3 regions of the Achromobacter xylosoxidans genome follow, and region 3 is predicted to be linked to each of the others. Evidence: predicted binding sites of a transcription regulator. Region 3 holds the regulator's gene; each other region holds the start of a gene.
What was found. The regulator LexA, encoded in region 3, represses DNA repair genes until DNA is damaged. The targets are predictions, from matches to a motif close to ACTGTATNNNNATACAGT.

Region 1 (10,198 bases), 410 kb from region 3:
GGTCCGCCGCCGCGGCAACTTCCTACCCCAGTAATGCAAACTCCGACAACAGAATCCGGCGCCACGCCTGCCGGCCAGAACCAGCTGCATCGCGTGCTCAAGGCGCGCCACCTCACGATGATAGCGTTGGGCGGGGCCATCGGCACCGGCCTGTTCGTGGCCTCCGGCGCCGCCATCGCCCAGGCCGGCCCGGGCGGCGCGCTGCTGGTCTACCTGGCCATCGGCCTGATGGTCTACTTCATCATGACCAGCCTGGGCGAACTGGCCACCTTCATGCCGGTATCGGGTTCCTTCTGCACCTATGCCTCGCGCTACGTCGACGGCGGCTTCGGCTTCGCGCTGGGCTGGAACTTCTGGATCAGCTGGGCCACGGTGGTGGCGGTGGACGTGGTGGCCGCGCAACTGGTCATGGCCTATTGGTTCCCCGATACGCCCGGCTGGATATGGAGCGTGGCCTTCCTGGCCCTGACCTTCGGGCTGAATGCCTTCTCGGCGCGCAGCTTCGGCGAAGCCGAGTACTGGTTCGCCATCATCAAGGTCGTGGCCGTGCTGTGCTTCATCGGCGTCGGGCTGGCGATGCTGGTGGGCATCATCCACAGCGGCACGCCCGTGGGCCTGGTCAACTGGTCGGTCGGCGACGCGCCCTTCGTGGGCAATGCGGCCACCTGGGTGGGCGTGGCGATGGTGGTGGCCTATTCGTTCCAGGGCACCGAACTGGTGGCCGTGGCCGCCGGCGAATCCGAGAATCCCCGCCGCAACGTGCCGCGCGCGATCAACCACGTGTTCTGGCGCATCCTGCTGTTCTACGTGCTGGCCATCCTGATCATCGGCCTGCTGCTGCCCTATACCGACCCGCAGCTGCTGCGCAACGAAGTGGAAGACATCGCGGTCAGCCCCTTCACGCTGGTGTTCCAGCACGCGGGGCTGCTGTCGGCGGCTACCGTGATGAACGCCGTGATCCTGACCTCGGTGCTGTCGGCCGGCAATTCCGGCATGTACGCGGCGACGCGGATGCTGTTCAACATGGCGGTGGAGGGCCAGGCGCCCGCCCTGTTCCGGCGCGTCACCCGCGGCGGCGTGCCGCTGTACGCGCTGATGGCCACCGCGCTGCTGGCCTGCCTGTGCCTGTTCAGCCTGGTGTACAGCCCCAAGGCCGTCTACATCTGGCTGCTGAACTTCGCCGGCATGACCGAATTCATCGTCTGGCTGAGCATCGCGGTCAGCCATTACCGCTTCCGCCAGGGCTATGTGAAGCACGGCTACGACACCGCCGACCTGCCCTACAAGGCCGGCCTGTTCCCCTTCGGCCCGCTGCTGGCCTTCGTCCTGTGCCTGGCGGTCACGCTGGGCCAGAACTACCAGGCCTTCCTGCAAGACCGCATCGACTGGATCGGCGTGATCTCCACCTACCTGGCGATCCCGCTGTTCCTGGCCTTGTGGATCGGCCACCGGCTGGTGCGCAAGTCGCACTGGATCCGGTACGAGGATATGCGGTTTTATGGGTTGGATCTGGATCGCACGGCGGGTGTGGAGGCCTCGGTATCTACTGCGCAGAACGCCCGCGCTTGATTGCGATCCGCCTGCCTGAAGCGGCTAAAATCGCGTTCAACACGGCCCGCTCCTCTGCATCGAAAGGTGTACGGGCGGGTTTTCTTTTGGGCTGCCGCGTTACCGGCGCAAAACTATTCGCGGCGCGCTCTGCCCCTTTTAAATACTGTATATATATACAGCTATAATGACGCATCGGCCACTACCCCGGGTCCCCGCAAGCCGGAACCGATCGCCATGCAGTCCCCAGAACGTATCCATCCCGCGTTGTGGCGCGCCACTCAGTTGGCTCAAGGCGCCGCCCGCACCCTGCCCACCGGGCATGCCGCGCTTTCGCCCGAGCTGCCGGACGGCGGCTGGCCGCTGGGTTCGCTGACCGAACTGCTGGTGCCGCACCCCGGCATCGGCGAAATCCGCCTGCTGCGTCCGGCGCTGGCCCAGCTGGAAACCCGCCGCGCCATCGCGCTGGTGCAGCCGCCGCACGCGCCCCACATCGCCAGCTGGATGAGCTGGCGGCTGGATCCGCGCCAATTGCTCTGGGTGGCGCCGGAAAAACCCGTGGACGCGCTTTGGGCCGCCGAACAGATCCTGAAGAACGGCAGCTGCGGCGCCCTGATCTGCTGGCTGCCCCATGTGCGCCCCGAATCCCTGCGCCGCCTGCACCTGGCCGCCCAGGCCAGCGACCTGCTGTTCATCGCGGTGCGCCCCAGCAGCGCGGCGCAAAACGCCACGCCCGCGCCCTTGCGGCTGGCGCTCGCGCCGGCCGCGGGCGGCTTGTCCGTCCACATCCTGAAGCGCCGCGGGCCCGCCTGCGATACGCCGCTATACGTGGGCCTGGAACCGGGCGCCACCACACCTGTTTCTCCCCGCCATGCGCCTCTGGATCGCCGCCTTCCTGCGCTGCCTGCCGCTGGACGCACTGCGCCCGCACTGGCCGCTTGAGGGGCAGGCGTTCGCGGTCCTGGAACAGGAACGCGTCGCCGCCCTGACGCCCGCCGCCCGCCGCGCCGGCGTCAAGCCGGGCATGCGCCGCGCGGGCGCGGCCGCCATCGCCCCCGAGGTCGAGCTGCTGCCCCGCGATGTCCTGGCCGAGTCCGAAGCCTTGCAGGGCGCGGCGCTGGCGCTGCTGCAATACACACCCGAAATCGCCCTGGCCGACGGCGACACGTTGCTGCTGAACGTAAGCGCCAGCCTGATGCTCTTCCGCGGTCCGAAGGCGCTGCACCGGCGGGTCGCCGCCACCTTGCGCGCCCTGGACCTGCGCGTCTCGCTAGGCATGGCGCCGACCGCCGCCGGCGCCTGGCTGCTGGCGCGCAGCCCCGGCCGGCGCGCACCCCGGCGCACCCTGACGCTGCCCACGCTGACCCGGCGGCTGGACGCACTGCCGCTGGCCCTGCTGCCGCAGGCGCAGGCCCGCCGCGACTGGCTCGACGACATCGGCTGCCATACCCTGGCGGACCTGCGCGCCCTGCCGCGCGCGGGCCTGCAGCGGCGCAGCGCGCCTGAACTGCTGCAGGCCCTGGACGCCGCCTACGGCCTGGCGCCCGAGCTCCACCGCTGGATCGAGCCGCCGCACCAGTTCTCGCGCCGCATCGAACTCACCGACTACGTCGAGCACACCGACGCGGTGCTGGCGGTGGCGCGCCGGCTGGCCGAACAGCTGGGCGGCTGGCTCAGCGCCCGGCAACTGGCGGTGCGCCGCGTGGTGCTCAGCATGGAACACGAACGCGGCCGCCACGCCCGGCCGCCCACCGAACTGGAACTGGCCCTGGCCCAGCCGGTCTGGCAGGCGCCGCAGATCCTCCACCTGCTGCGGGAAAAGCTGGCCCGCTTCACGCTGGAAGCGCCCGTGATCGCCGTGGCGCTGCTGGCGCCCGACACGGTGGAACAGCCCGCCGCCAGCACTACCTTGTTCCCCGAGCCCGGCGGCACGCCCGCCGACCATGCCCGGCTGCTGGACCTGCTGGTGGCGCGGCTGGGCCGCGACCAGGTGCGCCACGCCCACCCGGTTCCCGACCACCGCCCCGAGGCCGCCAACGCCTGGGGCGACGCGCTGTCGCCGCCCCAACGTCCCGCGCCCCTGCCCGCCCTGCTGGACCGCCCCTTCTGGCTGCTGGACCCGCCGCTGCCCTTGAAGCTTTCCGGCCACCGGCCGCATTACGGCGGCCAGGCGCTGCGCCTGATGCGCGGCCCCGAACGCATCGAAAGCGGCTGGTGGGACCCGGCCCTGACGGTGCGCGACTACTTCGTCGCCGAGGACGCCGCCGCCGCGCGCTACTGGATCTACCGCGAGCGCGACGACGAGCACGCCCGCTGGTTCCTGCATGGGCTCTACGCCTGAAGCGTCATGCGCATGGACGACGACGACACCCCCGGCCTCCTGGCGCAGCTGCCCGGCTACGCCGAGCTGCAATGCCAGTCCAATTTCTCTTTCCTGCAGGGCGCTTCGCACCCCGAGGAACTGGTCGAACGCGCCGCCGAACTGGGCTACGCCGCGCTCGCCATCACCGACGAATGCTCGCTGGCGGGCGTGGTCCGCGCCCACGTGGAAGCCAAGACCCGCAAGCTGCCGCTCATCATCGGCGCCACCTTCCAGCTGCGCGCCGCGTCCGACGCCGCGCCGCTGGGCCTGACCCTGCTGGCGCAGACGCGCGAGGGCTACGGCAACCTGTCCGAACTGATCACCCTGGCCCGCACCCGCGCGCCCAAGGGCGAATACCAGCTGGCGCCCGAAGACCTTACCCACCCGCCCGCGGGCCACGCCCATCTGCGCCACCTGCCCGAATGCCTGGCCATCCTGAGCCCCGCCTACGGCACCGACGCCGACCGCATGGCCGAGCAGGCGCGCTGGCTGGCGCGCGTCTTCCCCCACCGCGCCTGGGTCGGACTGACCCTGCTGCACCGCTCGCGCGACGACCTGCACCGCGCCGCGGTCGAACACGCCGCGCAGGCCGCGGAACTGCCCATCGTGGCGCTGGGCCAGGTGCAGATGCACCTGCGCTCGCGCAAACCGCTGCACGACACGCTGACCGGCATTCGCACCCGCCAGCCCGTATCGCAGTGCGGCTACGAACTGTCCGGCAACGCCGAACAGCACCTGCGCACGCGCATGCGCCTGGCCAACCTGTACCCGCCGCAAGCGCTGGCCCAGACGCTGGCCATAGCCCGCCGCTGCGCCTTCTCATTGGACGAGCTGCGCTACGAATACCCGGACGAGATCATTCCGCGCGGCCACACGCCGGCCACCTATCTGCGCCAGGAAACCCTGGCCGGGGCCGCCCGCCGCTTTCCTTCCGGCACGCCGGACAGCGTCACCACGCAGATCGAAAAAGAGCTGGCGCTGATCACCGACCTGCACTACGAAGCCTATTTCCTCACGGTCTACGACATCGTCCAGTACGCCCGCGGCGAAGGCATTCTGTGCCAGGGCCGCGGTTCCGCCGCCAACTCCGCGGTCTGCTACTGCCTGGGCATCACCGAAGTGGACCCGGTGCGCGGCAACAACCTGTTCGAACGCTTCATCAGCAAGGAACGCAACGAGCCGCCCGACATCGACGTGGACTTCGAGCACCAGCGCCGCGAAGAAGTCATCCAGTACATCTACCGCAAATACGGCCGCGAACGCGCCGCGCTCACCGCCGTGGTCATTTCCTACCGGCCGCGCAGCGTGCTGCGCGATACCGGCTGCGCGCTGGGCGTGGACGCGGGCGTCATCGACGCCGTGTCGCGCGCCCACCAATGGTGGGACGGCAAGAAAGAAATGCTGCGCACGCTGGGCGCCTGCGGACTGGACCCCGAATCGCAGGTGGCGCGGCAGTGGGCGGCGCTGGCGCAGACCCTGATGGGCTTTCCGCGCCACCTGTCGCAGCATCCCGGCGGCTTCGTGATTTCACGCGGCAAGCTGTCGCGCCTGGTGCCCATCGAAAACGCCGCCATGGCGGACCGCAGCGTCGTGCAATGGGACAAGGACGACCTGGACGCGCTGGGCCTGCTGAAAGTGGACGTGCTGGCGCTGGGCATGCTGTCGGCACTGCGTCGCACGCTGGAACTGGCCGGCCAGCGCCGCGGCCAGCCCTTGCGGCTGCAGGACATTCCCCCCAGCGACGCGCCCACCTACGACATGATCTGCGACGCCGACACCGTAGGCGTGTTCCAGATCGAATCCCGCGCCCAGATGACCATGCTGCCGCGCCTGCGTCCGCGCGAATACTACGACCTGGTGGTGCAGGTGGCCATCGTGCGCCCAGGCCCGATCCAGGGCGGCATGGTCCATCCCTACCTGCGCCGCCGCCAGGGCAAGGAGCCCGAAACCTATCCCAGCGAAAAAGTGCGCGGCGTGCTCAGCCGCACCATGGGCGTGCCCATCTTCCAGGAACAGGTCATGCAGATCGCCGTGGTGGCCGCGGGCTTCACACCGGGCGAATCCGACCAGTTGCGCCGCTCCATGGCAGCCTGGAAGCGCAAGGGCGGCGTGGACAAGTACCGTACCAAGCTGGTCGGCGGCCTGCTGGCCCACGGCTACAAACTGGATTTCGCCGAGGCGCTGTTCCGCCAGATCGAAGGCTTCGGCGAATACGGTTTCCCCGAAAGCCATGCCGCCAGCTTCGCGCTGCTGGCGTACGCCAGTTCGTGGCTCAAGCGGCACGAGCCCGAAGCCTTCCTGGCCGCCCTGCTCAACTCCCAGCCCATGGGCTTCTACGCCCCCGCGCAACTGGTGCAGGACGCCCGCCGCCACGGCGTTTGCGTGCTGCCGCCGGACGTGACGGTCAGCGGCTGGGACTCGGCCCTGGAAACCCTGCCCGAAGGCCACCCCGGCGCCCGCCGGACCGCGCATCCGCACGCGCCCGCCACCGACGGCTTCCGCCCCGCCGTCAGGCTGGGGCTGAGCCTGATCCAGGGCATGCGCGAGGACGCCGCCCGGCGCATCGAAGACGCGCGCGCCGCCGCGCCCTTTGCCGACACCGGCGACCTGGCCCGCCGCGCCGCGCTCACCCGCCATGACCTCAACGCGCTGGCGGCCGGCGACGCCCTGCGCACCCTGGCCGGCCATCGCCGCCAGGCCAGCTGGGAAGCCGCCGCCAGCGTGCAGAGCCGCGACCTGCTGCGCGACGCCGCCATCCAGGAAACCCAGGCGCCGCAATTGTCCGCCCCTTCCGAAGGCCAGACCGTGGCGGCCGACTACCGCAGCGTGGGCCTGACGCTGCGCAGCCACCCCGTGGCCTTGCTGCGCCCCCAGCTCGCGGCGCGCAACTTCCAGCCCGCCTCGGTGCTCAACAGCTACCCCGACAAGCGCGTCGCGCGCGCCTGCGGCATCGTCACCGTGCGCCAGCGCCCGCAGACTGCCAAGGGGGTGATCTTCGTCACGCTGGAAGACGAGACCGGTCCCGTCAACGTGGTCGTGCGTACGGAACTCATCGAACGCCAGCGCCGCGAATTGCTGGGGGCCTCGCTGCTGGGCGTCTACGGGTCCTGGCAAAGCGTGGACGGCGTGCGCCACCTGATCGCGCAACGGCTGGTGGACCTGTCCGAGCTGCTGGGCGACTTGAACACCCAGAGCCGCAATTTCCACTAACCGTCCCGGACGCTTCTCAATCGCCGAACAGCGTGGCCATATCCAAGGCCTGCGCCATGGCCTGGTAGCCGGCATCGTTGGGATGCAGGTTGTCGCCCGAGTCATACGCGGGCAGCAGCCGCGCCGGATGCGCCGGATCGCGCAGCACCGCGTCAAAATCCACCACCGCGTCGAACACGCCGCTTTCGCGGATCCAGCGGTTCACCTCCCGCCGCACCGCGTCCTTGGCCGGGTTGTAGTGGCCCGACAACGGCGTGCCATGCAGCGAACCTTCATACGGCGCAATGGTGCCGCCCACGATGCGCACGCCGCGCAGGCGGGCGGCCTCCGCCAGTTGCCGGTAGCCCTCGGTCAATCTTGCGGCCGTCATGGGCGCGTCCGCCGGCGCGAAGCCGCTGTCCGGCCAGCCGATGTCATTGATGCCCATCATCATCACCACCGTGCGCACGCCCGGCTGCGACAGTACGTCGGCATCGAAGCGCGCCATCGCGTTCACCCCCATCTTGTCGCCCCAGACCCGCGCGCCCGAAATGCCTGCATTGGCCACGCCCATGCCCTGCGGGGCCAGGCGGCGCGCCAGGAAATCCGGCCAGCGGCGGTTGGCCCCCGGCGTCGAGCCGTTGCCATCGGTCAGGGAATCCCCAAACGCCACCACCACCGGCGCGCGCGACGGGCTTTCGACCCAGATCCCCGCCAGGAAGGCCCGGCCTTGCAGCGCCTGCGCATCAGGCAGCTCCGCCGCCGCCGTGGCATCGCCCCGGACCAGGGCGCCGGTCTGCTGCGCGCCCCAATGGAAGGTGGTCACCGGCGTCGCCTGCGGGAAGTAAAGGCTGACGGCCAGTTCCGCCAGCGCGGATACCGGCAGGTCCACCGGATCGCTGACCACTTGCGCCCCCGGCGCCACCGTCACGCTCGGCCGCCCGCCAAAGGCCAGCCCGCGGCTGGATGCCGGACGGATCTTGGACTGGCCCGAGGCCAGCGCCACGCTGGCCGCCCCGATCTCCAGGGGCTGCGTGCCATAGCGGTTGGACAACACCACCCGCAAGCGCGGTCCGCCCACGCTGAGCATCAAGGTCTGGCGCAGAGTCTGGCCGCGCAATTCGGCCGGCATTTCCGTGGGCAGCACGAAGGAATCCTCCCACAGCGGTTGCGGGCTGGCGAACCAGGAACTGACCCAGTTGGAACGCGCGGCATCGGCTTGAACAGAAGGCCGCGCCGCGATGGCGGCGGACGGGGCCAGGACCGCAAGGCCGCCGGCCAACGCAACGGCCGAAACCAGGGAATGAAGATTGAAGCGATTCATGACGACTCCAGAAAAAGAGAAAGTGACGTCACGATAGGTTCTTCCCAATTCCACCGGTAGAACCCTAAACTGCATACCACTTCTTCCAAAAAGGAATGACCATGGACACCCTGCGCGCCATGCGGGCCTTCGTCCGCGCCGTGGAGCTGGGCACCCTGTCGGCCGTCGCCCGCGAACAAGCGCTGAGCCAGCCTGCCCTGAGCAAGATCGTCGCCGCGCTGGAAAAGGACCTGAACGTGCGGCTGCTGGAACGCAGCACCACGCGCGTCGTGCCCACCGAACAAGGCAAACGCTTCTACGAACGCGCCACCCGCGTGCTGGAGGAATACTCCGAGGCCGTCGCCGACGCCCGCGGCCAGACCGAAAAGCCCTCCGGTTTCCTGCGCATCAACGCGCCCGTGGCGCTGGGCCAGTTCCGCCTGAACGCGCTGGTGCGCGAATTCCTGGAAGAATATCCCGACATCCAGGTGGAACTGATCCTGAACGACCGGTTCGTGGACCTGGTGGAAGAAGGCGTGGACGTGGCGCTGCGCCTGGGCGGCAACCTGCCGCCCAACGCCATCGCCCGCAAGGCGGCCATGTCGCCGCGCTACCTGGTGGCCGCCCCCTCCTACCTGGCGCAGCGCGGCAAGCCCCGCGCGCCCCGCGATCTGGCCGCGCACGAGTACGTGCGCTTTGCCTGGCTGGCTGCCGGCGACACCCTGGAACTGCACCAGGGCGCCACCCTCGCCACGGTCCAGACCCAAGGGCGCTTCCGCGTCAACAACGCCCTGGCCATCCGCGAAAGCCTGGCCATGGGCGCCGGCATCGGACTCTGCCCTGCGTGGCTGGTGCAGGACCTGATCGCCAGCGGTGAACTGCTGCGCGTCCTGCCCAAATGGAGCGCCACGCCGCAGGAGGCTTTCCTCATCTACCCGTCGCGCCGCTACCAGTCGCTGCGGGCACGGCTATTGATCGACTTCCTCAATGACCGGCTGGCGCGCCTGCCCGGCATGCAAACGCCCTAACCGCAGACGGCGCGCACCAGATTCCGGTAGATGTCGCGCGCGCCTTCCAACTGCTCCAGCGCGATGGACTCGTCGATCGTGTGCGCATCTTCCTCGTTGCCCGGCCCCAACCCTATCGTCGGAATGCCGCGGCGTCCCGCCGATTCCGAGCCATTGGTGCAGAACGCCCAACTGCCCACCACCGGATCCCGGCCGCTGGCGCTGACGGCCGCGCGCGCAGCCTGCAATAACCCGGCCTCCGCATCGCAACGCCAACCCGGCAACCAGCGCGGCGGCGTGGCGTGCTGCCCGGTATAGGTCGCCACTTGATCCTCGCTGACCTGCAGGGTGAAATCGGACAAGCCATGGGCCGCCAGATGCGCGCGGATCTGCGCCAGCACATCCTCCAGGCGTTCGCCCGACACGGTGCGCCGGTCAAAGCGTATCGTCGTCGAAATCGGAATCATGGAGATCGATGGATAAGGATGCGACACGATGTCCGTCGGCACCAGCAGCGCCTGGCCCAGCACCTCGTCATGCGGCAGCGACAGGCTCTCCAGCGCGTTCAGCGCCCGGCCCGCCGCATGCAGGGGATTGACACCGATATGCGGCGTCGCCGCGTGCGCCGGCTTGCCGTGGAAAGTCAGCAGCAGTTCCACCCGCCCCTTCTGGCCGGCCTTGATCTGCAGCTTGGAGGGCTCGCAGATGACGACCGCCTGCGGCGTGCAGATGTCCAGCACCGAAGCCAGCGCATGCCCTTCGATGACTTCCTCCAGCACGCTGGCCGAC
Region 2 (10,198 bases), 480 kb from region 3:
CGCTGCTGGAAGCCTCGGACGCGCCTGACGGCGACGCCGACCTGGAAGGCGAGGACTTTGCGCAATTTCAGGTCCCGCCCTGTCCGCGCTGTCGCGGCATCGTCAAACCGGACGTGGTTTTTTTTGGCGAAACCGTGCCGCGCGAGCGCGTGGACCACGCCAATGCCGGCCTCATGAACGCGGACGCGGTGCTGGTGGTGGGGTCATCGTTGATGGTGTATTCCGGCTACCGCTTCGTCAGCGCCGCGTCGCGCAACGGCATGCCGATAGCCGCCATCAACCTGGGGCGCACCCGCGCCGACAGCATGCTGACCCTGAAAGTGGAACTGCCCTGCGCCGTGGCGCTGGACGCGCTGTAACACGCCCTAGGGCCGGCCGGTTTTTGACCGGTCTAAGCAAGTGCTTGCCCTGCAAAGGTTTTTTTCCGCTGTTACAGACCTTTCCATAGGGTTGTCCACAGGAACTGGGGATAACTCCTAGGGATAACCCCGAGTTTTCGACCTTTTTCGGGCAGCGTTTGTCAAGTCTCGGCGGCGTCCGCCATGTCCCCCATTAGCGCCTTGCGGGCCGCGTGCCAGCTGCCGGCGTCCGGCGCATACAGCAGGCCGCCGGTGCGATGCGTGGGCTTGTAGGGCGAACCGTCGAAGTGGGCCGCGTAGCCGCCGGCCTCGCGGTGCAGCAGCCAGCCGGCAGCGTGGTCCCAGGCAGTCAACTGGTTGTAGAACGCGATGTGGCAGTGCCCGGCGGCCAGCATGCGGTACTCATGCGCGGCGCAACGCAGCGAGGCGGTGCTGCCCAGGCGCGACAGGTTGCTGTTGACGGTGGTGCGCATCGGTTCGGGCAGGGCGCCGGTCGAGATCAGGCCGTCCATGTCTTCGGGCGGCGCGGGGCTGGCCACCGCGAGCTGGGCCTGCTTGCCGTTTTCATATTCCATCCAGGCGCCTTCGCCGCGCACGGCGAGCGCGCTGTCGCGGCTGACCGGGTCGTAGATGACGCCCGCGATCACGTCGCCGCGATGGCAGGCGGCGATCATCATGCCGAAGAGAGGCAGGCCCGCGACGTAGTTGCGGGTGCCGTCGATGGGATCGATCAGGAAGGCCAGGTCGGCGTCGACCAGCATGTTCAGCAGCGCGGGATTGCGGGCCGAGGCTTCTTCCCCGATCAGCACGGCGCCCGGATGCAGTTTGGCCAGGCGCGCGGCGATCAGGCGCTCGGCGGCTTCGTCCGCGTCGGTCACCAGGTCGCGGGCGGAGCTTTTGCCGCGCACCGCGCCTTCCGGCAGATTGCGAAAGCGCGGCATGACTTCCGTCTGCGCGGTTTCGGCCAGGATAGCGGCAAGCCGGCGGGTGTCCTCGCGGGTGAAGGTTCTGCTCATACGGACTCGTTCGGTCAGGGAACGCGCAAATCTACCATGCCCGGCGCAGGCCGCGATGCAACATATCGGACTCCCGCCAGCACGCCGGGCAAATGCAAGTGGCCCCCGCCGGCAGAAACCGGCGGGGGCCGCAGTGCGCCAGGGGCCGTCAGGCGCCCAGGTCCACGCAGAGGTACTTGATTTCCAGGTACTCTTCGATGCCGTACTTCGAGCCTTCGCGGCCCAGGCCGGATTGCTTGACGCCGCCGAACGGACCGACTTCATTGGAGATGATGCCGGTGTTGATGCCGACGATGCCGTACTCCAGGGCCTCGGACACGCGCCAGATGCGGGCGTAGTCGCGGGTGAAGAAGTAGGCGGCCAGGCCGAAGATGGTGTCGTTGGCCATGCCGATGACTTCCGCTTCGGTTTCGAAGCGGAACAGCGGGGCCACCGGGCCGAAGGTTTCCTCGGTCGCGAAGCGCATGGACTGGGTCACGTCGCGCACCACGGTCGGTTCGAAGAAGGTGCCGCCCAGCGCGTGGGGCTTGCCGCCGGCGATCACCTTGGCGCCGTGCGCGGTGGCGTCGGCGATGTGCTCCTGCACCTTTTCCACGGCGCTGCTGTCGATCAGCGGACCCTGGGTCACGCCGTCGGCGAAGCCGTCGCCGACCTTCATGGCCTCGACCTTGGCGACCAGGCGCTTGGCGATTTCTTCGTACACGCCGGCCTGCACGTAGATGCGGTTGGCGCAGACGCAGGTCTGGCCCGCATTGCGGTACTTGGAAGCCAGGATGCCGTCGACCGCGCGGTCCAGGTCAGCGTCGTCGAACACGATGAAGGGCGCATTGCCGCCCAGTTCCAGCGACAGCTTCTTGATGGTGGGCGCGCATTGCTCCATCAGCGTGCGGCCGACTTCGGTGGAGCCGGTGAAGCTCAGCTTGCGCACCACGTCGCTTTCGCACAGGGCCGCGCCGATTTCGCGCGAGCTGCCGGTGATGACGTGGAACACGCCTGCGGGCACGCCGGCTTCTTCAGCCAGCACGGCTAGCGCCAGTGCGGTCAGCGGGGTCTGCTGGGCGGGCTTGACCACCATGGTGCAGCCGGCGGCCAGGGCCGGGCCGACCTTGCGGGTGATCATGGCGGCGGGGAAGTTCCACGGCGTGATCGCGGCGGTGACGCCGATGGGCTGCTTGAGCGCCATCAGGCGCTGGCCGGCCTTGGGGCTTTGCAGGATGTCGCCGTCGATGCGCTTGGCTTCTTCGCCGAACCACTCCAGGAACGAGGCGGCGTAGGCGATTTCGCCGGCGGCTTCGGTCACGGGCTTGCCCTGCTCGGACGTCATGATGGCGGCCAGGTCCTGCTGGTTCTGCATCATGAGCTGGGCCCACTTCAGCAGGATGGCGGCGCGTTCCTTGCCAGTCTTGGCGCTCCAGGCGGGCAGGGCGGCCTCGGCGCTGGCGATGGCCTGTTCGGCTTCCTTGCGGCCCAGCTTGGGCACCGACACGATGGTCTTGCCGGTGGAGGGATTGTCCACGGGGATGGACGGGCCGTTGCCGGCGGCTACCCACTTGCCGTCGATGTAGCAGGCGTCGCGCAGCAGATCGGGGCGCGCCAGGGGATGGGTCAGTGCGGTCATTATTGGAGTCTCCTTGAAGGGATGCGGTGGGCCAGGAAACGGCTTGCGGGCGTGGCGGCTGATCCGCTACGCCCGCAAAACTTGTGCCTGCCCGCCGGAATACCGGTAGTTCAGGTCCTGTGCGTCAGGCGGCGAGCGCCTCGGACAGGATGGCCAGTGCGCGATCGAACTGGGCGTCGGGGATGGTCAAGGGGTACAGGAAGCGCAGGACGTTGCCGTACACACCGCAGCTTAGCAAAATCAGACCCTTTTCGATGGCACGGGCTTGCACGCGCTTGACCGCTTCGGCGTCCGGCTTGCCGGTGGCGGGATCGTTCAGTTCCAGAGCGACCATGGAGCCCAGGCCGCGCACGTCGGCGATGCCCGGCACCTTGGCGCGCAGGCCTTCCAGATGCGCGCGCAGCTTGTCGCCCAGGGCGACGGCGCGTTCGCACAGCTTTTCCTCGGCGATCACGTCCAGCACGGCATGCGCCGCGGCGACCGCCAGCGGGTTGCCGGCATAGGTGCCGCCCAGGCCGCCGGCGGCGGGTGCGTCCATGACGTCGGCGCGGCCGACCACGCCCGAGATCGGGAAGCCGCCGCCCAGGCTCTTGGCCATGGTGATCAGGTCGGCCTGGACCGAGTGGTGTTCCATGGCGAACAGCTTGCCGGTGCGGCCGAAGCCGGTCTGGACTTCGTCGGCGATCAGCAGGATGCCGTGCTCGTCGCAGATCTTGCGCAGCGCCGTCATCAGTTCAGGCGGGGTGATGTTGAAGCCGCCTTCGCCCTGGACAGGTTCGAGAATGATGGCCGCGACGCGCTTGGGATCGATGTCGCACTTGAACAGCAGGTCCAGCCCCTTGAGCGAGTCCGCCACGGTGATGGACTGGGTGGCGTTGGGGAAGGGCACGTGATAAATGTCGCCCGGCATCGGGCCGAACGACAGCTTGTACGGGGCGACCTTGCCGGTCAGCGCCATGCCCAGCATGGTGCGGCCATGGAACGAGCCCGAGAAGGCGATGACGCCCGAGCGGCCGGTGGCCGAGCGCGCGATCTTGATGGCGTTTTCGACGGCTTCGACGCCGGTGGTGAAGAAGGCGCTCTTCTTCAGGCCGTCGATGGGGGCGAGGCGGTTGATGCGCTCGGCCAGCGAGACATAGCCTTCGTACGGCACGATCTGGTAGGCCGTGTGCGTGAAGTTGTCCAGCTGCGCGGCGACCGCGGCCTTGATCTTCGGGTGCAGGTGGCCCGTGTTCAGGACGGCGATGCCGCCTGCGAAATCGATGTATTCCTTGCCATTGGCATCCCACAGGGTGGCGTTTTCGGCGCGCACCGCGTAGAAGTCGCACATGACGCCGACGCCACGCGGCGTGGCCAGGGAACGGCGGGTATTCAGGTCCTGATTCTTCATCTCAGCCTCAGAGAGCATGATGGGCGGGAAAACCTTATTTAATGCTACGATGGCCCCATTTGTGGGAACCACTTTTATAAATCGGGTAGAACCAATTGCGGTCCATAGTCGGTGACTTGCTGCAGCTGCGGCTGGCGGACGGCTCCAGCGAGCCCATGAACAAGCGGCTGTACCGCGGCATCCGTGAAGCCATCCTGGATGGAGCCATTGCCGCGGACTCGCGCCTGCCCGCGTCGCGCGACCTGGCGGCCGAGCTCGGCATCGCCCGCAACACGGTGGTTCACGTCTACAGCCAGCTGCTGGCTGAAGGCTACACCCGCAGCCGCCAGGGCAACGGCACCTTCGTCAACGCCTCGGTGCCGGATTCCTACCTGGCCAGCGGCCGGCGCAAGCGCCAGCCGCCGCCCGCGCAGCCGCGCCCGGCGCTGTCGCCGCGTGGCGCCGCCATCGTCGATGGCGTCTCGGCCTCGCCCTACCAGTGGGGCGCCTTCATGCCCGGCGTGCCCGACCTGACCGAATTCCCGCACAAGAAGTTCGGCCGCATCTTCAGCGCCTTGTGGCGCAATCCCTCGCCCGACCTGCTGACCTACGCCTACGGCGGCGGGCTGCCGGCCCTGCGCGAGGCGCTGGCCCAGCATCTGGCGCTGACCCGCTCGATCGATTGCGATCCCGAGCAGATCATCATCACCGAAGGTTCGCATCAGGCCATCGACCTGACCACCCGCATCCTGGGCGAGGCTGGCGAGACCGCCTGGGTCGAGGATCCGGGCTACTGGGGGGCGCGCACCATCCTGCAGGCCAACGGCCTGCACACCGTGCATCTGCCGGTGGACGAGGAAGGCATGCGCCTGCCGGAAACCGTCGGCACGCCGCCGCGCTTCATCTTCGTCACGCCCTCGCACCAGTATCCGCTGGGGCCGGTCATGTCGCTGACGCGCCGGCGCCAGCTGCTGGCGGTGGCGCGGCAAAGCGGCAGCTGGATCATCGAAGACGACTACGACAGCGAATTCCGCTTCTCCGGCCGGCCCATCGCTTCGCTGCTGGGGCTGGAACCGGACGCGCCCGTGATCTATATGGGCACCTTCAGCAAGACCTTGTATCCGGGCCTGCGCGTGGGCTATCTGGTGCTGCCCAAGACCTTGACCGCCGCGTTCCAGGCGGCGCACGCGGAGCTCTACCGCGAAGGCCACCTGATGACGCACGCGGCCCTGGCCACGTTCATCTCGGAAGGTCACTACGCCGCCCACATCCGCCGCATGCGCATGCTGTACGGACGGCGCCGCGCCATGCTGGTCAATCTGATCGAACGCCGGCTGGGGCCGGATTGGCTGCATCGCGACGCCAGCATGGCGGGGCTGCACCTGGTGCTGACGCTGCCGCAGGACATGGACGACCTGCGCGTGGTGGATGTGGCGCGCAGCAAGGGCGTGCTGACGCGCGCGCTGTCGCGCTACTACGTCAACGACGAAGGCCGCCGGCCTGGCCTGCTGCTGGGCTACGCCTGCGTGCCCGAGCATGACATCGCGCGCAAGTTCGAGGTGTTGCTGGACAGCCTGAACGAAGTGGCGCGCGCGTCCGCCGCGGCGCAGCCCGTGGCCGCGTCAGGCGGGCGCTAGCGCTGCCGCGAAGGCCGCGGCGTTGCGCATGCCCTGGTCTTCGAAGTTGGTGTTGAACACCGCGTGCGCCTGGGCGCTTTGCGCCGCCAGGCGTGAGAAGCGCTCGGCCAGCTCGGCCAGTTCCTGTTCCGAGTATTCGTATTGGAAGCGGCCCGAGGACGCGGCGCCGGACACGTTCCAGGTGGCCGTGTTGCGCCCATGCAGGCGCAGCAGCGTCAGTTCCGGATGGGTGCATTCCCAGACCGCGGGGACGGTGTTGTCGAACCCTTGCGGACTGTCGACCACCGTATGGACCACCTCGAGATCGCGTTCGAAGGCCAGGGTGTCCGCGGTGGCGGCGGGCGAATCGAACCAGCTGCGGTGGCGGAATTCCACCGACACCAGGTGTTCTTCCATGCGGCGCGCGCAGTCGGCCACCCGCGCCCGGCCGCGCGCATCGCGCCGGATCCAGGGCGGAAACTGGAAATGCACCGCGCCCAGCTTGCCGGCCATGCGCAAGGGCTCCAGCGCAAGCTGGTAGCGGCGCCAGAGTTCGTCGCGCAGGTCGGCGGGCATGCGGTCGTGGTAGATGACGGGTTCCGGCCAGTCAGGGAGTTCGCGCCGGATGTCCGCGGGCAGTGCGGACAGCGGCGTCTGATGGCCGGTGAACAGCCGGAAGGCCTTGATGTTGAAGACGAAATCGTCCGGCGTGCGCTGCGCCCACAAGTAGGCGTTTTCGGCCGTGGGCATGGCGTAATAGCTGGAATCGACCTCCGCCATGGGAAAGCGCGAAGCATAGAAGCGCAGCCGCGCTTCGGCGCTGCGGACCTCGGGCGGGTAGAAGCGGCCGCAGGCCAGCAGGGTGGGGTCGGTCCAGGAGGCGGTGCCGCTCAAGAGGCGCATGGCCACAGGCAAATCAGACTTTATCGAAAAAATTCTGTATAAATATACAGTGTTCATTCGTGGTCCGGCAATGTCCGGGCTCGCCGTTTTCAGCGGCCGCCATGCTGCGGCCCCGTCCCATGTCCGACCAAACCGATACGTCCAACCCGTCCGCCGAACGTCCCGATCCCCTGGCCGATCTCAATCCCGCCCAACGCGAGGCCGCCGAGTTTGGCGTGGCCGGCGCGCCGGGGGACGACGGTCCCCTGCTGGTGATCGCCGGGGCCGGCTCGGGCAAGACCAATACGCTGGCCCACCGGGTCGCGCACCTGATCCTGAACGGCGCCGATCCCCAGCGCATGCTGCTGTTGACCTTCTCGCGCCGCGCGGCGCTGGAAATGGAGCGGCGCGTGGGCTCGGTGCTGCAGCGGGTGATGCGGCTGCGCGCCACGCAGCAGGCGCCGTCGCTGCCCTGGGCCGGCACCTTCCACGCCATCGGCGCGCGCCTGCTGCGCGATTGCGCGCAACGCATCGGCCTGTCCGAAGCCTTCACCATCCATGACCGCGGCGACGCCGAGGACCTGATGGGCATGGTGCGCCACGAGTTGGGCCTGTCGTCCACCAAGTCGCGCTTTCCGCTCAAGGGCACCTGCCTGGCCATCTATTCGCGCGTGGTCAACAGCCAGACGCCGGTGGCCGACGTGCTGAAGACCTCCTTCCCCTGGTGCGCCCAATGGGAAGACGAACTCAAGAACCTGTTCCGCGCCTACGTCGCGGCCAAGCAGGACCAGCAGGTGCTGGACTACGACGACCTGCTGCTGTACTGGGCCGAGATGATGGGCGATCCCGGCATCGCGGCCGACGTGGGGGCGCGCTTCGACCACGTGCTGGTGGACGAATACCAGGACACCAACCGTCTGCAGTCCGCCATCCTGCTGGCGATGAAACCCGACGGCCGCGGTTTGACGGTGGTGGGCGACGATGCCCAATCCATCTATTCGTTCCGCGCGGCCACGGTGCGCAACATTCTGGATTTTCCGAACCAGTTTCCCAATCCGGCCCGGGTCATCACGCTGGACCGCAACTACCGTTCGACCCAACCCATCCTGAACGCCTCCAATGCCGTGATCGGCCTGGCCACGGAGCGCTACGCCAAGGACCTGTGGACCGACCGCCAGTCGTCCCAGTTGCCTGAACTGGTGACGGTCAGCGACGAAGCCGGCCAGGCGCGCTGGGTGGCCGACCAGGTGCTGGCGCAGCGCGAGGGCGGGGCCACGCTCAAGTCACAGGCGGCGCTGTTCCGCACCGCCAGCCACAGCGCCGCGCTGGAACTGGAGCTGACCCGGCGCAACATTCCCTTCGTGAAGTTCGGCGGCCTGCGCTTCCTGGAGGCCGCGCACGTGAAGGACCTGTTGTCGATATTGCGCTGGGCGGAGAATCCGCGCGGCCGCATGGCGGGCTTTCGCGTGGCACAGTTGCTGCCGGGCATCGGACCCGCCACGGCCGGCAAGCTGATGGACGCCATGTCCGCCTCCGCCGAACCGCTGCGCGCGTTGCGTGAATTCAAGCCGGGCGCGGCGGCGCAGGAAGAGTGGGGCGCTTTCGCCGATACCTATGCGGCCTTGTGCGATCCCGCGCTGAAATGGCCCGCCGACGTGGACCTGGCCCTGCGCTGGTATGGCGCGCAACTGGAACGGCTGTACGACGATGCGCGCGTGCGCCGCGCGGACCTGGACCAGCTGGTGCGCATCGCCGCGGGCTACGGCACGCGCGAACGCTTTCTTACCGAGCTGACGCTGGATCCGCCGGACGCCACCAGCGACGAGTCCGGCGCGCCGCATCGCGACGAGGACTACATGATCCTGTCCACCATCCATTCCGCCAAGGGCCAGGAATGGAAGGCGGTCTACGTCCTGAACGTGGTGGACGGCTGCATCCCGTCGGACATGAGCACCGGCACGGCCGAGGAAATCGAGGAAGAGCGCCGCCTGCTGTATGTGGCGATGACGCGCGCCAAGGAACGGCTGCAGCTCATCGTGCCGCAGCGCTTCTACGTGCACCAGCAGACCGGCATGGGCGACCGGCACGTCTACGGTTCGCGCACGCGCTACATCACCAATGCGATTCTGCCGCTGTTCGATCACTTGCCCAAGCTGCCGGATCTGCCCGCCGGGCGCGCAGCGCTCAAGGAGCCGCAGGCGCCCAGCGTGGATGTGGCCAAGCGGGTGCGCAACCTGTTCTCGTAGGCTGGGCTATCATCGGCCGATACACAAGCTGTCCGGTCGGGATCGCATTGACCAAGGGTGTTTATGTCTACTGAAGAACAGGCCGCCGACGACTCGAAACGAGAGGTCGTCGCATCGATCGCCTACGTGAACGGACGGCGGGAGCGCGAGGTTCCCATCGACCAGGTCGCCCAGTACGTCAGCCAGGACCACGGCATGCTGTGGATCGGCCTGCGCAATCCGCGCCCGGAAGTGCTGGCCAAGGTCGCCAGCGAACTCGGCGCCTGCGACAAGAACCAGGAAGAAATGCTGGAAGCCCACCGGCGGCCGAAGATCATCGACTACGGCAACATGATCCTCATCGTCGCCATCACGGTCGAGGTCGAGGCCGAGCGCCCCATCTTCGGTGAGACCCAGTTCCTGATCGGCGACGGCTTCCTGGTCACGGTGCGGCGCGGCGCGACCGCCGGCCATAGCCCCTTGCGCGAACGTCTGGAAGCCTCGCCCGACCTGCTCAAGCGCGGCAGCGACTATGTGGCTTCCGAGCTGCTGGACTGGCTGGTGGACCGTTATGTGGCGGCCGCCGGCAAGATCGAGTCCGTGGTCGAGGGCGCCGAACAGAAGCTGCTGATCCGCGGCGCCAAGGACTCCGACATCCGCAGGCTGTACCGGCAGCGCCGCGACTTGCTGCGCATCCATACCGTGGTGTCGCCGCTGGCCGAGATCTGCCGCCGCCTGGCGCGGGTCGAGATGTCGGCGGTGGACGAGCATGCCCGTCCGTATTTCGGCGAGGTCGCCGACCGCGTGCTGCGCGTGGATGAGCTTTTCAACTCGCTGCGCGAATCCCTGGCCTTCGCCTTTGAAGCCAGCCTGATGATAGGCCAGGCCGCGCAGAACGACACCACGCGCAAGCTGGCGTCCTGGGCCGCCATCCTGGCGGTGCCCACGGCCATTGCCGGCATCTACGGCATGAACTTCGAGTTCATGCCCGAACTGAAATCGCCCTGGGGCTATCCGATCACGCTGGGCGTCATCGTGTCGATCTGTTCGGTCCTGTATTGGCGCTTCCGCAAGTCCGGCTGGCTGTAGGAGGGGGGGCAGCGCGCAGGGCCG
Region 3 (10,198 bases):
AGCAACATCATGCTGATCGGCCCCACCGGGTCGGGCAAGACGCTGCTGGCCCAGACGCTGGCGCGCATGTTGAACGTGCCCTTCGTCATGGCCGACGCCACCACGCTGACCGAAGCCGGTTACGTGGGTGAAGACGTCGAGAACATCATTCAGAAGTTGCTGCAGAACTGCAACTACGAAGTAGAGAAGGCGCAGCGCGCCATCATCTACATCGACGAAATCGACAAGATCTCCCGCAAGTCCGACAACCCGTCCATCACCCGCGACGTGTCGGGCGAGGGCGTGCAGCAGGCCTTGCTGAAGCTGATCGAAGGCACTGTCGCCTCGGTGCCCCCGCAGGGCGGCCGCAAGCACCCGAACCAGGACTTCGTCCAGGTCGACACGACCAACATCCTGTTCATCGTGGGCGGCGCCTTCGACGGACTGGAAAAGGTCATCCGCGACCGCACCGAGAAATCGGGCATCGGCTTTTCGGCCTCGGTGCGCGCCAAGTCGGAACGCGGCGTGGGCGAGCTGTTCTCGGAAGTCGAACCCGAAGACCTGATCAAGTTCGGCCTGATCCCCGAGCTGGTCGGCCGTCTGCCGGTGGTCGCCACCCTGGATGAACTGGACGAAGCGGCCCTGGTGCAGATCCTGACCGAGCCCAAGAACGCCTTGCTCAAGCAGTTCCAGAAGCTGTTCGCCATGGAAGGCGCCGAGCTCGACGTGCGTCCCGCCGCCCTGAAGGCGATCGCCCGCAAGGCGCTGCGCCGCAAGACGGGCGCGCGCGGCCTGCGCTCCATCATCGAGCAGGCCCTGCTGGATACCATGTATGACCTGCCCTCCCAGGGCAACGTCAAGCGCGTGGTGCTGGACGAGAACGCGATCGAAGGCGAGGGCAAGCCATTGCTCATCTACGCCGACGAGGACGCGGCTTCAGACAAGCCAGAGCGCGGAGAAGTCCGCGACGCCGCAGCCTGATATTTCAGAAAAGCCCGTTCCTGTAACGGGTTTTTTTGCCTAAGGCGCATTCCCGGGTGCAAACACGCTTTTCCTGCAGGCGCGACGCTTGCATACTGAGGGTGCCGCCCGCGGTTTTTTTAAGCCGTTGGGGGATCCAGGCGCCGAGATCTTGAATTTTCGGCTATTGTTCCCATAACAGACGTAACCGACGTGGATTGTCCGGGTATACCCAGGCCTCCCGTCCCCGATACGCCGAGTCATACCGAGGAACCTCCTATGTCTGCCAGCCAGACCCTGCCTTCCGACCCGATCGACCTGCCCCTGCTCCCACTGCGCGATGTCGTGGTGTTTCCGCACATGGTCATCCCGCTGTTCGTCGGCCGCCCGCGCTCTATCCGCGCGCTCGAGGTTGCGATGGAAGCGGGCAAGAGCATCATGCTGGTGGCCCAGAAATCCGCCGGCAAGGATGACCCCACCCCCGAAGACGTCTACGAGATCGGCTGCGTAGCCGGCATCCTGCAGATGCTCAAGCTGCCCGACGGCACCGTCAAGGTGCTGGTCGAGGGCACCCAGCGCGCCCGCATCAACAGCATCGAAGATGCCGATTCGCATTTCACCTGCCAGGTGTCGCCGATCGAACCGGACGCCATGCAAGGCTCCGAAACCGAAGCCCTGCGCCGCGCCATCGTTGCGCAGTTCGAGCAGTACGTAAAACTGAACAAGAAGATCCCCCCGGAGATCCTGACCTCGCTGGCTGGCATCGATGATGCCGGACGCCTGGCCGACACGATCGCCGCGCATCTTCCCTTGAAGCTCGAGCAGAAGCAGAAGATGCTCGAGATCGTCGGCACCTCCGAGCGCCTCGAAGGCCTGCTCACGCAACTCGAAACCGAAATCGACATCCTCCAGGTCGAAAAGCGGATTCGCGGCCGCGTGAAGAAGCAGATGGAAAAGAGCCAGCGCGACTACTACCTGAATGAGCAGGTCAAGGCCATTCAGAAGGAGTTGGGCGAGGGCGAGGAAGGCGCGGACATCGAAGAGCTCGAAAAGAAGATCATCGCTGCCCACATGCCCAAAGAGGCGCGCAAGAAGGCCGATGCCGAGCTCAAGAAGCTCAAGCTCATGTCGCCCATGTCGGCAGAAGCCACCGTGGTGCGCAACTACATCGATACGCTCATCAACCTCCCCTGGAGGAAGAAGAGCAAGATCAACAATTCCATCAGCAACGCGGAAACGGTGCTGGACAACGACCACTACGGTCTGGAAAAGGTCAAGGAACGGATCCTGGAATACCTTGCCGTGCAACAGCGCGTGGACAAGGTGAAGGCGCCGATCCTGTGCCTGGTCGGCCCTCCGGGCGTCGGCAAGACCTCGCTCGGCCAATCCATCGCCAAGGCGACGAACCGCAAGTTCGTACGCATGGCGCTGGGTGGCGTGCGCGACGAAGCCGAGATCCGCGGCCACCGCCGCACGTACATCGGCTCCATGCCTGGCAAGATCGTCCAGAACATGTCGAAGGTCGGCGTGCGCAATCCCTTGTTCCTGCTCGATGAAATCGACAAGCTGGGCATGGATTTCCGCGGCGATCCCTCGTCGGCGTTGCTCGAAGTGCTGGATCCGGAACAGAACCACACGTTCCAGGACCACTACATCGAAGTCGACTTCGACCTGTCCGACGTCATGTTCGTGGCCACCAGCAACACGCTGAATATTCCGCCGGCGCTGCTGGACCGCATGGAAGTGATCCGTCTGTCGGGTTACACCGAGGAAGAGAAGATCCACATCGCCCGCGACCATCTGCTGCCCAAGCTGATGAAGAACAACGGCGTGAAGGATAGCGAACTCACGGTCGACGACAGCGCGCTGCGCGACATCGTGCGCTACTACACCCGCGAAGCCGGTGTGCGTGCGCTCGAACGCGAAGTGGGCAAGATCTGCCGCAAGGTCATCAAGCAGTTGCTGACCCAGAGCGACCGCGCCAAGGCTGAAGGCAAGGCCGCCGAGGTCAAGCCGGTCAACGTCACGGGCGACAACCTGAGTGAATTCCTGGGCGTGCGCCGTTATGCCTTCGGCATGGCCGAAAAGGAAAACCAGATCGGTCAGGTGACGGGTCTGGCCTGGACGGAAGTCGGCGGCGACCTGCTGACGATCGAAGTCGCGGACATGCCCGGCAAGGGCGTCATCCAACGCACCGGCTCGCTGGGCGACGTGATGAAGGAGTCGGTCGAGGCGGCCCGCACGGTAGTGCGTTCCCGCGCCCGCCGCCTGGGCTTTGCCGACAGCGTGTTCGAGAAGCACGACATGCACGTGCACGTGCCGGAAGGCGCGACGCCCAAGGACGGTCCGTCCGCGGGTATCGCGATCACCACGGCCATGGTGTCGGCCTTGTCGCGCATCCCGGTGCGCGCCGATGTCGCAATGACCGGCGAGATCACGCTGCGCGGCGAGGTCCTGCCCATCGGCGGCCTGAAGGAAAAGCTGCTGGCAGCTCACCGTGGCGGCATCAAGACGGTCTTGATTCCGGAAGAAAACGTCAAGGATTTGGCGGAGATCCCGGACAACGTCAAGAACCATCTCGAGATCGTGCCGGTGCGCTGGATCGACAAGGTGCTGGAACTGGCGCTGGAGCGCCTGCCGGAGCCCCTGGCCGAGGAAGAAGCGGTCAAGGAACCCCTGGTGGCCAAGCCTGCCGAACCGGGTTCGACCGACCCGGTGCTCAAGCACTGATGGAACCGGGAGCGACGCCGCCAGTAAGCGGCGCCCCTCCTGGATGCGGCTTCCAACAAAAAACCCCCGCCAAGAAATTGGCGGGGGTTTTTTTATGCTGCGCAGGCGCAGGAGCTGTTGGTTCCTAGTGCAGCGCGTGCGTGCGGATCAGGCCCACCGCGATGCCTTCCAGCGCGAAATCCTGGCCAGCTTCGACCACGATGGGTTCGAAATCGGGGTTTTCGGGCAGGAGTTCTATGTGGCCGTTCTGGCGTTGCAGGCGCTTGACGGTGACGTCGTCGCCCAGGCGGGCGACCACGATCTGACCATTGCGGGCTTCCGAGGCTTTCTTTACGGCGAGCAGGTCGCCTTCCAGGATGCCAGCGTCGCGCATGCTCATGCCGCGCACCTTGAGCAGGTAGTCGGGCGTCTGGGCGAACAGGTTGGGATCGACGCCGACTTCGCGTTCCACGTGTTCGGCGGCCAGGATGGGGCTGCCCGCAGCGACGCGGCCGACCAGCGGCAGCAGCAATTGGGCCAGGCCCGGCATGGGCAGCGAGCTTTGCGTGGGGGCAGGGGAGGCGTCCTTCAGGCGGATGCCGCGCGACGCGCCGGCGGTCAGCTCGATGGCGCCCTTGCGGGCAAGCGCCTTGAGGTGATCTTCCGCCGCGTTGGGGGATCGGAAACCCAGGGCCAGGGCAATTTCGGCGCGGGTCGGCGGGAAGCCCGTGCGCGTGACGGTCTGCCTGATGAGATCCAGGATTTGTTGTTGGCGATCAGTGAGTTTGCTGGCCATGGCGATGATCCGGTGCTAGCGGACTGTACATATATACAGCGCCATTCTGGGGGACGCAGCGCAAAAAAGCAAGCTCGGGGCGGACCGTCTCAAAGCCAACGTAATGGCAGGCCGCTCAGAATGTCCCGATTGGACGGGCCCGGCGGAACCGGCGGCGCCCGGACGCTGGAAAGCCATGTGCTTGCGGCTCCATGGCGCGGCCGGGCCTGGACGATGCGGCGTCTGTTACTCCGGCTTGATTCCGGCCGTCTCGATGACGCTGCGCCACTTTTGGGTCTCGGATTCGATATAGCCCTGCAATTCGTCCGGGCGGGTGGCTTTGATCGTGACGGCCTTGTCTTCAAGCTTGCGGATGATGTCGGGTTTGGTCAACGTTTTCAGCAAGGCGGCGCTCAGCACCGACAGCCGGTCGGCAGGAATGCCGGCCGGGCCCATGACGCTGACCCAGGCGTCCACGCTCATGTTCTTCACTCCCAGTTCCTCGGCGGTGGGCACGTCGGGCAGTTCCTTGATGCGCGTGCTGCTGGTGATGGCCAGCGCCCGCACTTTGCCCGACTGCACCAGGCTCAGGGCCGCAGGCAGATTGTCGAACCCGAGGTCGACGTGACCACCCATCAGCGCGGTTAACGCCGGCCCGCTGCCCGAGAAGGGAATGTGCTGCATCTTCGCGTCTGTCAGGATCTTGAAGTACTCGCCGGTCATGTGCGGCGATGTGCCAGCCCCGGGGCTGGAGTACGACAACTGCCGCTGCTTTGCGTCGGCGACCAGCGTGCGCAGGTTCTGGTACTTGGAATCGGCATTGACCAGCACCAGATTGGTGTAGAAGCCAACCTCGCCAATCATGGTGAAATCCTTGATAGGGTCGAAATTCAGCTCCTTGCGCAGCAGCGGGTTGATCACGTTGGTGGCTACGGTACCCAGGAAGATGGTGTAGCCGTCGGGTTTGGCGTGCGCGACCGACGAGGCGCCGATAGTGCCGCCAGCGCCGGCCTTGTTTTCGACGACCACGGCCTGTCCCAGTTCACGCGACAGGCCTTCAGCCAATACCCGCGCGACGATATCTGTCGACCCTCCCGGCGGAAACCCGACCACGAAGCGGATGGGCTGCTCCGGAAAGGCTGCGGCCGCGGGGCCGCCCAGCGTGACGGCGAATGCGCAGCTTGTGGCGGCAATCCAGGTCTTGAAATTCATGATCGATGTTCCTCCTGCCGGGTCGCGTTGCGCAAGTCGTCGATGATTCGCCGCTTGTCGATTTTGCCCAGCGTGTTTTTTGGAAAAGACTGCACGATGTGGATGATTTTGGGTGTCCGCACGGACCCCAACTGCTGCTTGCCGTAGTCGATCAGCGCCTGGACGCTGACCGAGCCCGGCCGAATCGGCACGACCGCCATTTCGACGCGTTCGCCCCAGTCGTCGTCGGCATTGCCGAACACCACGCATTCGGCGATACCGGGGTGTTGCGCATAGGCGTTTTCGACGTCAGAGGGATACACATTGAAGCCGCCGCTGATGATGATGTCCTTGCTGCGGCCCTTGATGAACAGGAACCCGCGTTCATCGATGACACCGATGTCTCCGGTGTGGAACCAGCCATCTTTCAGGACGGCCGCGGTCTGTTCGGGCATGTTCAGGTAGCCCGACATCAGCAAGTCGCCGCTGGCGATAATTTCGCCCAGGGTGTTTGGGATTGTGGTCGGGTGGCCGTCGGCGCCAACGACCGCCACCCGCGTCAGGGGGCCGATGCGGCCTGCGCTGCCGAGGTTTTCCGGCAGGGAGCCGGTCGCGCCGTTCATGCCGGCGATGATGACCGGCGCTTCCGTCAGGCCGTAGGTGACGCCCAGCACGGGGCCAAACTCCGCAATCGCCTGCGATTGCAGCGGGGCTGGGCATGGCGCACCGCCATACAGCAGGTTGCGCAGCGCCGGCAGATGGCGCGCAGCGGCGCACTGTGCCTGCACCAGCCGTTGGAGCAGCGTGGGGGGCAGCCAGGTGGACGTCACTCCATGGGTTTCCATCAAGGCGTGCAATTGTTCGGCTGTGGCCTTGCCAGCGATCACCAGGCAGCCCCCGGCATGCAATACCGGCAGCACGAAAGTGCCTGCGCCATGCGTCATCGGTGGAGCCAGCAGGAAGCGTTCCTCGCTGTCGAAACCATATGTCATGGCCAGTGATGCCACCATGGTGTTGATGCAGCGTAGCGACTGCAATACGGCTTTGGGCGCGCCCGACGATCCGCCGGTGAACTTGATGGCGGTCGTTTCGCTCAGATCCGGGTTGGAGCGCGATGGTGACCGGCCCGCGTGTTCACGCACCAGCGTATCGACATGGAGCTGACGGCCCGCGTCGTTGCAGATGCGCAGACCGTGGTAGGAAGCCAGCAGCGCCTCGTATGCCGCGTCGTGCAATACGATGTCGGGCGCGGCCGTCGCCAACTGGCGGGCGATGTCCTGTTCGACCACGGTCGGCGTCAGCGGTACCAGCACGCCGGCGCAGGCGTAGGTGGCCAATATGCCCAGCAGCATCGCGTGCGAATTGCCGGCCAGCGTCGCGATCACTGGACGCGGTTTGCCCGACAGGCGTTGTAGCGCCGCAGCCAGCGCCAGCGTCTGGCCGCGCAGCGCTTCGTAGGTATGGGTGCGGCCGCTAGCCGCATCGATCGCTGCGATGCGGTCCGGGTACCGCATGGCTGCATGCAGGAAGAAATCGACAGGCTGCATGCTAGAGCCTGTTGCTGAGCACCGTGACTACGGCCGCGGCATCTTCGTAGTGCAAGAAGCCGCCGCCGTTTTCGGCCACTGCGGTACGGGCGCCCTGTACCTGGCGCGCGCCGGCCTCATGGCGCAGTTGCGTAACGAGCTCATGGATTTGCACCAATCCCGTCGCGGCGATCGGGTGTCCTTTGGACACCAGGCCGCCCGATACGTTGACGGGTGTGGGACCGCCCAGGCTGGTCGCTCCGCTTTCGGTGTATGGCCCGCCTTGGCCGCGGGCGCAAAGGCCCAGATTCTCGATCTGCAGCAGTTCCGCGAAGCTGGATGCGTCATGCACTTCAGCCAGGTCGATGTCCTGCGGCGTGATCCCGGCCATGGCATAGGCGCGCTTGGCAGCCAGGTGCACGCAATGCCTGTCCATATCGGCGATGTCGCGGATCACCGTGCTGGCCGCGCCGATGCCCGCGACCCTGACGGCCCGTTGCCTGCGCGCGTCTGACAGGGCGCGGCCGCTGGACAACACGATGGCGGCGGCACCGTCGGAAATGGGTGCGCACATGGCGCGCGTCAGTGGCCAGGCGATCTCGGGGGTCGCAAGCACTTCGTCGGTCGACATATCGTTCTGGTATTGGGCCAGCGGGTTCGTGGTCGAGTGCGCGTGGTTCTTGGCTGCCGCACTGGCGATCTGCCGCTGCGTGGTGCCATACGTGCGCATATGCTGGCGCGCCATGGCCGCATAAATGTCCATGAAAAAGCTCTGCGTATTCCAGGCGCCGGGAGAGTTCAGCCGCTGGCGGATGCCGGGGTCGGTCTCCTGCTGGCAGAAGAAATCCCATGTCTGACGCAACAAATGTATGTCGGTGCCGCCGAAGAACGCGTTCATCATCTCGGCCTTCTTGTCCGGATAGAACATCTTTTCCGCGCCTACCACCAAGACCGTGTCGAACATGCCCGATTCGACCGCCATGCAGGCGTTGAACAAGCCGGAACTGCTGCTGGCGCAGGCGTTTTCGATATTGAAGACGGGGATGCCGCTCACCCCCATCGCGTTCAGCGCGCATTGGCCACGGATCGAATTCTGCTTTTCCATTTGGCCTTGGCGCACGTTGGAAAACCACGCCGCCTGCATGTCTTCCAGTCCGTGGCCGCTGTCGGCCAGGGCAGTGTTGACGGCTTGTTCGGTTAATTGCTTGACCGAGAGATCCGGGTGGCGGCCAAGCGGAGTATGGGCGATGCCGGTGATATAGACGTTCATATTGGGCCTAGGCAGCTGATCGATGAGTGGCTCTATTCTGCGTGGCTGGCCGTTCCGCATTAACCCCTGCTTACCCGTTGAAAACAGGATAAAGTTCCGGCATGTGAAACTTTTTTTACCTGGTGTGGATCCGGATGACATGACGCAATCCTCCAGCATCCAGAAAGCGCTGCGAGTGCTGAAAACCGTGCAGCGCCATCACGAGGAAGGTCTGCGGCTCATCGACGTGTGTCGGGAGCAGGGCTTGGAAAAACCGACGGCGCTGCGCCTGTTGCGCGAACTGATGGCGCAGGGACTGGTGGCCCGTAACGCGCGCAGCAAGAAGTACTACCTTGGCGACTATTGCCGGAAACTCGGGGAGTCACTGGCTGCGCAATCGTCGCTGTCCGTACGCTATGGACCTTTGCTGAGGCGCATCTCCGACCGCACCGAAGACGCCAGTTTCCTGGTGATCCTGCAAGACCTGGACACCCTGTGCATTGCTCGGGAAGTGGGTGCGTATCCGATCCAGGCCCTGGCCATCCCGGTCGGCAACCGGCAGCCCATCGGCGTGGGTGCGGGTGGGCTGGCCATGCTGGCGAGCTTCGACGAAGACCTTACGGAGCATTACCTCAACGTCAACAGGGCCCGCTTTCTCAAGTACAAGTCGCTTACGCTGGAGCAGCTGCGCATGCGCATTGCCCGCGCGCGTAAGCGCGGCTATGCCGTGATAGGCAGCCACGCGGTCAGCAAGGTTACGGGCGTGGGCGTCACGCTGATGAACAAGGAAGGCGATGTGCTGGGCGGCATCAGTGTCGCGGCACTGGACAATCGCATGACGCAAAAGCGCCAGGAGGCTGTTGCCCAGATGATCCGCGAAGAGATGAACCGGTTCCTGGACAAGTAAAGCTGCCGCGCGCAACGGGCAGCGCAAAAGAAAACGGGACCCGAAGGTCCCGTTCCTGGCTGCAGGCCCGCATGGGCCTGTGCGCGGTAAACGGCTTTACAGCACGGCCGCGATGCCCTTGGCGACTTTGTCGATGTTGCCGCTGTTCAGCGCGGCGACGCAGATGCGGCCGCTGGAAACGGCATACACGCCATGCTCTTCGCGCAGGCGGTCCACTTGCGCGGCGGTCAGGCCCGAGTACGAGAACATGCCGCGCTGCTTCAGCACGAAGCTGAAGTCCTGCTTGCCGCCGTGTTCCTTGATCTTGTCGACCAGTTGCTTGCGCATCAGGCGGATGCGGTCGCGCATGCCGGCGAGTTCCTCTTCCCACATGGCGAAGAGTTCAGGCGTGTTCAGGACCGTCGACACCACCGTGCCGCCGTGGGTGGGCGGGTTGGAGTAGTTGGTGCGGATCACGCGCTTGAGCTGGCTCAGCACGCGGGTGGCTTCGTCCTTGCTGCCGGCGACGACCGTCAGCGCGCCGACTCGCTCGCCGTACAGCGAGAACGACTTCGAGAACGAGGAGCTGATGAACATGGTCAGGTCCAGGTCGGCGAACATGCGCACGACCGAGGCGTCCTCGGTCAGGCCGTCGCCGAAGCCCTGGTAGGCGATGTCCAGGAACGGGACCAGATGGTTTTCCTTGACGACGGCGGCGATCTGCTTCCACTGGTCGGCGGTGGGGTCCACGCCGGTGGGGTTGTGGCAGCAGGCATGCAGCACGACGACGGTCTTGGCCGGCGCGGCCTTCAGGTCGGCCAGCATGGCGTCGAAGTTCAGGCCGCGGGTAGCGGCGTCGTAGTACGAATAGGTGCCGACTTCGAAACCGGCGCGCTCGAACAGGGCGCGGTGGTTTTCCCAGC

Region 1: imuA (translesion DNA synthesis-associated protein ImuA) is a predicted target of LexA. The motif match lies at 1,714-1,731, and genes of this name have one in related genera.
Region 2: IAG39_RS10710 (ATP-dependent helicase) is a predicted target of LexA. The motif match lies at 6,915-6,932, and genes of this name have one in related genera.

What each region holds. Positions count from the first base shown of each region.
Region 1 covers NZ_CP061008.1:3,153,731-3,163,928, reverse strand. The annotation lists gene IAG39_RS14805 (amino acid permease) at 34-1,569, shown strand; gene imuA (translesion DNA synthesis-associated protein ImuA) at 1,786-2,490, shown strand; gene IAG39_RS14795 (Y-family DNA polymerase) at 2,420-3,889, shown strand; gene IAG39_RS14790 (error-prone DNA polymerase) at 3,896-7,120, shown strand; gene IAG39_RS14785 (SGNH/GDSL hydrolase family protein) at 7,137-8,423, opposite strand; gene IAG39_RS14780 (LysR family transcriptional regulator) at 8,525-9,430, shown strand; gene IAG39_RS14775 (YgeY family selenium metabolism-linked hydrolase) at 9,427-10,198, opposite strand, start outside.
Region 2 covers NZ_CP061008.1:2,266,449-2,276,646, forward strand. The annotation lists gene IAG39_RS10680 (NAD-dependent protein deacetylase) at 1-359, shown strand, start outside; gene IAG39_RS10685 (inositol monophosphatase family protein) at 521-1,375, opposite strand; gene IAG39_RS10690 (NAD-dependent succinate-semialdehyde dehydrogenase) at 1,524-2,993, opposite strand; gene IAG39_RS10695 (4-aminobutyrate--2-oxoglutarate transaminase) at 3,118-4,383, opposite strand; gene IAG39_RS10700 (PLP-dependent aminotransferase family protein) at 4,479-5,999, shown strand; gene IAG39_RS10705 (DUF72 domain-containing protein) at 5,985-6,881, opposite strand; gene IAG39_RS10710 (ATP-dependent helicase) at 7,001-9,106, shown strand; gene IAG39_RS10715 (magnesium and cobalt transport protein CorA) at 9,170-10,174, shown strand.
Region 3 covers NZ_CP061008.1:2,743,818-2,754,015, forward strand. The annotation lists gene clpX (ATP-dependent Clp protease ATP-binding subunit ClpX) at 1-960, shown strand, start outside; gene lon (endopeptidase La) at 1,219-3,669, shown strand; gene lexA (transcriptional repressor LexA) at 3,794-4,444, opposite strand; gene IAG39_RS12910 (Bug family tripartite tricarboxylate transporter substrate binding protein) at 4,670-5,635, opposite strand; gene IAG39_RS12915 (class I adenylate-forming enzyme family protein) at 5,632-7,161, opposite strand; gene IAG39_RS12920 (thiolase family protein) at 7,163-8,551, opposite strand; gene IAG39_RS12925 (IclR family transcriptional regulator) at 8,550-9,296, shown strand; gene IAG39_RS12930 (amino acid aminotransferase) at 9,393-10,198, opposite strand, start outside.